Regions from separate parts of the Streptomyces sp. TLI_053 genome, predicted to be linked through region 1. Evidence: riboswitches for the same ligand, from Rfam matches in the RefSeq annotation. Region 1 holds a riboswitch; the other holds the start of a gene.
The links. Region 1 has a riboswitch for cyclic di-AMP ahead of BLU95_RS43240 (glycoside hydrolase family 16 protein). Riboswitches for the same ligand answer to the same signal wherever they lie in the genome.

Region 2: it holds a riboswitch for cyclic di-AMP, as region 1 does, so the genes downstream of both, BLU95_RS16960 (transglycosylase family protein) here and BLU95_RS43240 (glycoside hydrolase family 16 protein) in region 1, are expected to answer to the same signal.

Annotation. Positions count from the first base shown of each region.
Region 1 is NZ_LT629775.1:2,364,580-2,367,970, forward strand. It holds gene BLU95_RS09310 (IclR family transcriptional regulator) at 1-108, shown strand, start outside; gene BLU95_RS09315 (hypothetical protein) at 298-918, shown strand; gene BLU95_RS43240 (glycoside hydrolase family 16 protein) at 946-2,229, opposite strand; cyclic di-AMP (ydaO/yuaA leader) riboswitch at 2,233-2,354, opposite strand; gene BLU95_RS09325 (phenolic acid decarboxylase) at 2,750-3,079, shown strand; gene BLU95_RS09330 (alpha/beta hydrolase) at 3,144-3,391, opposite strand, start outside.
Region 2 is NZ_LT629775.1:4,247,214-4,250,604, forward strand. It holds gene eno (phosphopyruvate hydratase) at 1-468, opposite strand, end outside; gene BLU95_RS16960 (transglycosylase family protein) at 850-1,701, opposite strand; cyclic di-AMP (ydaO/yuaA leader) riboswitch at 1,707-1,855, opposite strand; gene BLU95_RS16965 (cytochrome P450 family protein) at 2,087-3,373, opposite strand.

The sequences.
Region 1 (3,391 bases):
GGCCCGGAGGCCCGGATCAGGGCGCTGGAGGAGCAGGCCGGCGCGGCGTCGCTGGTGCCGGTGATGCACGGGATCGCGGCCCGGCTGGGCCAGGTGCTGGCTCCCTGACAAGCCCGGCGCCGGGTCCCCGACGGTCCGTCGGCATGGCGACACGCCCGGAGGTTCACCCGTTCGAGGGCCCCTTCGAGCCGTCCGGGAGCGGGTCGTCCGGCCTCGGCGGACCGGTCGGCGACGCTGGTCCGGACGCGGCCCGCGACGGCGCGGGCCCGCCGGACACGAAGGGCAGGGTGAGCGGCGATGACCCGCAGCGGTTCCGTTCGAAGGCTTCTCGGCAGGTCGTTGGCGACGGGGTGCACGGTGGCGGTGCTGGCCGCCGGACAGGCCGGCGCGGTCTGTCCGCCGGACGACAAGGCGCCCGCGCCCGGGACGAGCGCCCCGGCGCCGGGGGCCGGTGACCCCGGCGCCGCGGAGCCGGGCGCCAACGCCGACCCGGCCGCGGCCAAGCGCTCGGACTCCGACCTCTACGTCGTCCGGATCGACCCGGACCCGGCCGCGCCCGGCGGCACCACCACCCTGCACGCCTTCGTCGGCAACCTCGGCCCGGACCGGACCGCCTCGCCGTTCACCGTGGTGGTCACCCTGCCCGAGGGGGTCACGGCCGAGGGGCCGTTCTTCCCGGAGAACTGCTACGAGTTCCAGAACGGCCACCGGGTGCGCTGCACCTTCCCGGCCGGACTGCCGAAGTTCCGCAGCGCGACGGCGCTGATCCCGCTCCGGCTCTCCGCCGACGTCCCGCTCGGCGAGCTGGCGGGCGGCTACGTCGCGGTGCGCGGCGACGACGACCGGAACGAGGCGAACAACCGGCAGCCGTTCACGATCGACGTCGTCGAGACCACCGCTCCGAGGCCGATCGCCTGACCGTCGGCCCCGGAGCGGTGGGCGTTGTTACCGGTACACCCGGACGTAGTCCGCCGCGAAGGTGATCGGCGTGGTGCCCGAGGGCGCGGGGTGGTAGTTCCCCGCGCTCAGGGACAGGTTGAGGATCGGGTACGCCGTCCAGCCGGCGCCGACGCCCTTGCCGTCGGAGAACACCTTGGTGCCGTTGACGTACCAGTCGACCGAGGCGGCGCCGTAGTGGGTGCCGATGGTGACCCAGCCGTCCTTGGCGATCGCCTTGGCGTCGGTGTAGTACAGGTGGCCCGGGTTGATGTGGTTGGTCAGCTCCAGCAGGTTCGGGTTGTCGCTGTGGTACTCGAAGGAGTCGATCTCCCCGTGGGTGCCGCTGGTGCTGTTCCACGTCCACAGCGCCGGCCAGGCACCGGTGCCGGCCGGGAGCTTGACCCGGGTCTCGATGTAGTCCCCGGTCTTCACCTTGAAGCCCTCGCCGGAGTACTCGGTGGTGAGCAGCCCGGTGTCCCAGGCCTGCTTGCCGTTCTCCAGCGTGTGGCTGCCCGGCCTGGCGGTGAAGGTGGCGACGCCGCCGGAGACGGCGACGTTGTTCTTGTTCAGCCAGTCGAGCTTGTTGTCGTTCGGGTTGTGGTCGCCGTAGTGGTAGGAGCTGCTCCGGTCGGCGGTCCAGCGGGAGCCGAGGGCGAGGCTGTCGAAGTCGTCGGACCAGGTCAGCTTCTTGCCCGCGACCGGGGCGCCCGTGCCGGGGGTGGTGGGCGTCGGGGTCGGGGTGGGGGTCGGAGTGGGGGTCGGCGTCGGGGTCGGCGTCGGGGTGCCGGCCGAGACGACGAGCTGGCGGGAGGGCAGGTTGTGCCAGGCACCGGTGCTGTCCTGCCAGAAGCCGAACTGGGTGTAGGTGCCGGCCGCCAGCGTCCGGGTACCGGTGGTGATCGACAGACCGGCGGGACAGACCTGGACGTTGCTCCGGTTGCCGGGGAAGTCGAGGTTGCGCCCGGCCGCGTCGCGCACGCCGACGCCGACGGTCTTCGCGGTGAAGCAGGACGAGGAGTGCAGCGTGAGCGAGGCGGCCGTCGCCTTGCCGGCGACCATCGTGGCCGGGACCAGCTTGTCCTGGGTGACGGTCGGCAGGGCGGCGGCCTGGGCGCCGGTCACGGCGGGGAGGCCGAGCAGTCCGGCACCGGTGACGGCGAGCGCCCCGGTGGCGGCGAGGGCCGCGGTGCGGCCCCGGTGGGAGGGACGGGCGTGGCGGGCGGCCGGACGGCGGGCGAGGAGGCCCGGGTTCCGGGCAGGCCGAGGGGGCTGCGGGGAGGCAGTGGGCATGGCAGTGGTCCTCTGCGACGCCTACGAGGTGAGCTGTCGGGTTCGGGCGCTGAGGTTGCCCGGCCGTCCGGAGAGCGGCTTCACCCCTAGCCTCGACGCACACGCACGATCGGCGCGCGGCCGGGCACTGACCTGGGTCCCCCGCTCCCGTCCGCTGTGGTGCTCGACTGCCGGCCGGCGGGTGGACGGGACTCGGCGTCCCGACGGCGGGGCTCCGCTGCGGCGGAAGCTCCTGCAGGCTAGGCAGGCCGTCCGCGCACGGACAACATTCCGGGGGTGGTTGTCGCGCAGCTCACACCGCCGCGCCGGGCCCCCGGACGGTGGTTCCGGGTGGCCGTGGTGGCGATTCCGGGTGGCCGTGGTGGCGATTCCGGGTGGCCGTGGTGGCGGGTCCGACGGGGAAAGTGCGCCACGGAGGCGGGGTGGTCGGATAGGTTGGAGATCCATCCGCGTCCGGAACCGTCCGGGGCGCAGCGAGCACCACGACAGCACGTCCAGAGACGAGGAGACCCGCCCCACCATGACCGCGTCCCTGCCCGCCTTCGCCGGCCGTACCTTCCTGTTCCGGGTCGACAACGGCGCGGCCTTCCGCAACGCCTACTCGGCCGACGGCAAGCGGCTGCGCTGGGAGGGCCTCGGCGAATCGGCGGGCCAGTGGGAGGACGTCTCCCTGCACGTCGCCGAGGTCGGCCCGCAGGTCTACTTCGTCAGCTGGACCGAGGTGAGCGGCATCACCGTGAGCCACGTGATGGATCTGGCCCGGATGACGGTCCGCGCGTTCTGGACGTACGAGGGCGAGGGCGGCCGGGTCGGCGAGCTGCACACCGGCACCCTGGAGCAGGTGGTCTGAGCGCCTGCGCCCGCGCGGACACCCGGCCGTGCCGGTCGGGCCGACGGCCCCGCCGCCGCGTCGGTCAGGCCGACGGGCTCGCGGCCGGGACGGTCAGGCGCTGGGAGATCCACTCCAGTGAGGACGGGAGCAGCTTGCTCCAGGTCTCGAAGTTGTGGCCGCCGGTCTCCAGCATGCTGTAGGAGACCTTCATCGGGCTGCGGGTGGCGGCCACGAACGCCTCGGTCTCGCGCCGGTAGTTGCCGTCGCCCTCCCGGGTGCCGGCCAGCAGCACGGAGATCGCGGGCTGCGGCAGGTTCTTGAGACGCCACA
Region 2 (3,391 bases), 1.9 Mb from region 1:
CGCGTGCGAGCCGCCGTTGAGGATGTTCATCATCGGGACCGGCAGGACGTGCGCGTTCGGGCCGCCCAGGTAGCGGAACAGGGGCAGGTCGCTGGCCTCGGAGGCGGCGTGCGCGACGGCCAGCGAGACGCCCAGGATGGCGTTGGCGCCGAGCGAGGACTTGTCCGGGGTGGCGTCCAGGTCGAGCATGGCCTGGTCGATCAGGCGCTGCTCGGTGGCGTCGTAGCCGACCAGCTCCGGGCCGATCTGCTCGATGACGGCCAGGACGGCCTTCTCCACGCCCTTGCCGAAGTAGCGGTTCTTGTCGCCGTCGCGGAGCTCCAGGGCCTCGAAGGCACCGGTGGAGGCGCCCGACGGGACAGCGGCACGGCCGGTGCTGCCGTCGTCGAGGCCGACCTCGACCTCGACCGTGGGGTTGCCGCGCGAGTCGAGAATCTCACGGGCTACGACGACATCGATGGACGGCACGAGGCATCTCCTAGCGGAAGCAGGTGCGGCTGACAGTGGGGTGCCGTCGGCCGGACGATTGCGGAGTCGTTACGACCAGAGCCTAACCGCACCGGCTGTCCGGGCCACGTCGACCTCGGCCACGTCTCAGCTTGTGGCCGTGCTACCCACCGGTAGTTCACCTGGTTGCCCGGCCTCGGACGTCCCGGGGCGGACGAAGCGGATGGAACGGGCGGGAGCCCGCGCGCCGGTCCACCCGCCCGCCCGCCTGTCCGGTGACGGGCGGACGGGCGGGCGGCGCGACGGACGGACGTGCGGCGCGACGGACGGACGGGCGGACAGCGGCGCGACGGACGAACGGGCGGACAGCGGCGCGACGGACGGTGGGCGCGCTCCGGAGCGTCAGCCGAGGGTGAGGACCTGGCCGGGGATGATCAGGTCCGGGTCGCCGCCGACGGTGCCGCGGTTGCCGTCGTACAGGGCCTGCCAGCCGCCCTGCACGCCCTGCGTGGTGGCGATCCCGGCGAGCGTGTCGCCGGAGCGGACGGTGTAGCCCTGGCCGGCCTGCGGCTGCTGGACCTTCGGGGCCTGCTGGACCTGCGGGGCCGCCGGAGTCTGCTGCGGCGCGTACTGCGGGGCCTGCGACTTGGGCGCGGCGTGCTTCGGTGCGGCCTTCGGGACCTGCTTCTCGGCCTCGGCCTGCTGGGCCTGCGACTTGGGCGCGGCGTGCTTCGGCCCGGCCTTCGGGGCCTGCTGCTCGACAGCGGCCAGCGGGGCCTGCGCCTTCGGCGCCTGCTGCGGCTGGGCCTGCGGCTTCGGGGCGGCCGGGGCGGCCGGCGCGGCGTCCGCCGAGGCGTCGACCGCCGCCGGGGCGCCGCCCTTGCTCAGGCCGGCCTTCTTGGAGCAGACCGGCCAGGCGCCGGGGCCCTGCGAGGCCAGCACCTTCTCGGCGACGGTGATCTGCGCCGCCTTCGAGGCCTGGTTCGCCTGCGGCGCGTAGGAGGTGCCGCCGAACGCCTTCCAGGTGCTGGAGGTGAACTGCAGGCCGCCGTAGAAGCCGTTGCCGGTGTTGATGCTCCAGTTGCCCCCGCTCTCGCACTGGGCGACCGCGTCCCAGGTCGAGGCCGGGGCGGCAGAGGCGCCGGTGGCGCTGAGGATCGGCAGTGCCAGTCCGACACCGGCGACACCGGCGACGGCGATGGCCTTCTCGGTCTGGGTGCGGCGACGGTGACGGCCGGTTCCGACGAACAGCATGGGGAAGTCCCTCTCCGCACGCCTGCGAGGTGAGCTGTCGGGTTCGGACCGGGAGGTGGCCCGGCCGCACGGAGGCGGCTTCACCCCAAGCCGTGGGAGACGGCGCAAGACCTGGTTCCCCCGCCCCTGCCCAGGGTTCTGGTCGGTTTCCGGTGACGCGGCGGGCAGGACTCGGCGTTCCGCGCACGGGACCCGCTTCCGCGGGCTCCCCGGAGAGTAGACAGATCTTCAGAGCAATCACAAGCTCATATCGCCGCTATCACACGGAAATCACGTCACGTGATGGATTGCCCACCAACCGAGGATGTATGTCCGGGTTGATGGGGATTCACACCCTCCGGGGGCGGCGCGTCGAGCGGCCGCGCCGGCGTGTCGTGAGCCCCCCTCAGTGAACTGCCGAGGGGTCGGCGGAGGTTGCCCCCGATGTCGCCCCCGGCGTGAATTCCACCGGAAGTTCACGAAGTCCGCGCATGATCAGACCACCGCGCCAGCGCAGTTCCTCCGGGTCCGCGGCGAGCCGGAGGTCCGGCAGCCGGGACAGCAGGGTGGTCAGCGCGGCCCGCCCCTCCAGGCGTGCCAGCGGGGCGCCGATGCAGTAGTGGATGCCGTGCCCGAAGCCCAGGTGCGGGTTGTCCGCCCGGGCCAGGTCGAGGGTGTTCTCGTCCGCGAACCGCGCCGGGTCCCGGTCCGCCGCGGCGAGCACCACCAGCACCGGGTCGCCGACCGGGATCCCCACCCCGCCGATGGTCAGCGGACTCGTCGCGAACCGCCAGGTGGCCAGCTCCACCGGGCCGTCGTAGCGCAGGAGTTCCTCGATCCCGGTCTCCAGCAGCGCGCTCTCGCCGCGCCCGATCGACTCCTGGAGCAGCGACCGCTGCCCCGGGTTGCGCAGCAGCGCGTAGACGCCGTTGCCGATCAGGTTCACCGTCGTCTCGAAGCCCGCGAAGAGCAGGATGAAGGCCATCGCCGCGGCCTCGTTCTCGGTGAGGTGCTCACCGTGGTCGCTGGCCCGGATCAGCCCCGAGATCAGGTCGTCCCCGAGGTCCGCGCGCTTGCGGTGGATCAGCTCCGCGAGGTAGGCCCGCATCCGCTTCACCGCCCGCCCCACGCCGCCGCGTTGGCCGCCGCCGTGCCGGATCATCATCCCGGCCCAGTCCCGGAAGTCGTCCTGGTCCTCGGCCGGCACGCCGAGCAGGTCGCAGATCGCGTAGATGGGGAGCGGGAAGGCGAACTCGTGGATGAGGTCGGCGGATCCGCGCGCCGCGAAGCCGTCGATCAGCCGGTCCGTCAGCTGCTGCACCCGGGGCTCGAAGGCGGCCACCCGGCGCGGGGTGAAGGCCTTGGACACCAGACGGCGCAGCCGGGTGTGGTCCGGCGGGTCGATGTTCAGGAGGTGCGTCATCAGGTCGGCCTGGCGCTCGCCCGGGATGCCGACCCGGCCGGTGCGGTGCGCCTGCTCGCTGTGGTGCGCCGGGTTCTTGGAGAGCCGGCTGTCCGCGAGCGCCTGACGGGCGTCCGCGTACCGGGTGACCAACCAGGCCTCCACCCCGCTGGGCAGCGTGGTCCGGTGCACCGGCTCGTGCTCGCGCAGCCACGCGTACGCCGGATACGGGTCTGCGGCGAACTCCCAGGTGAACAGGGGCGGACGGGCGGAAGCGGGCTGAGCAGGCATGGGTCGACGGTATCCCGG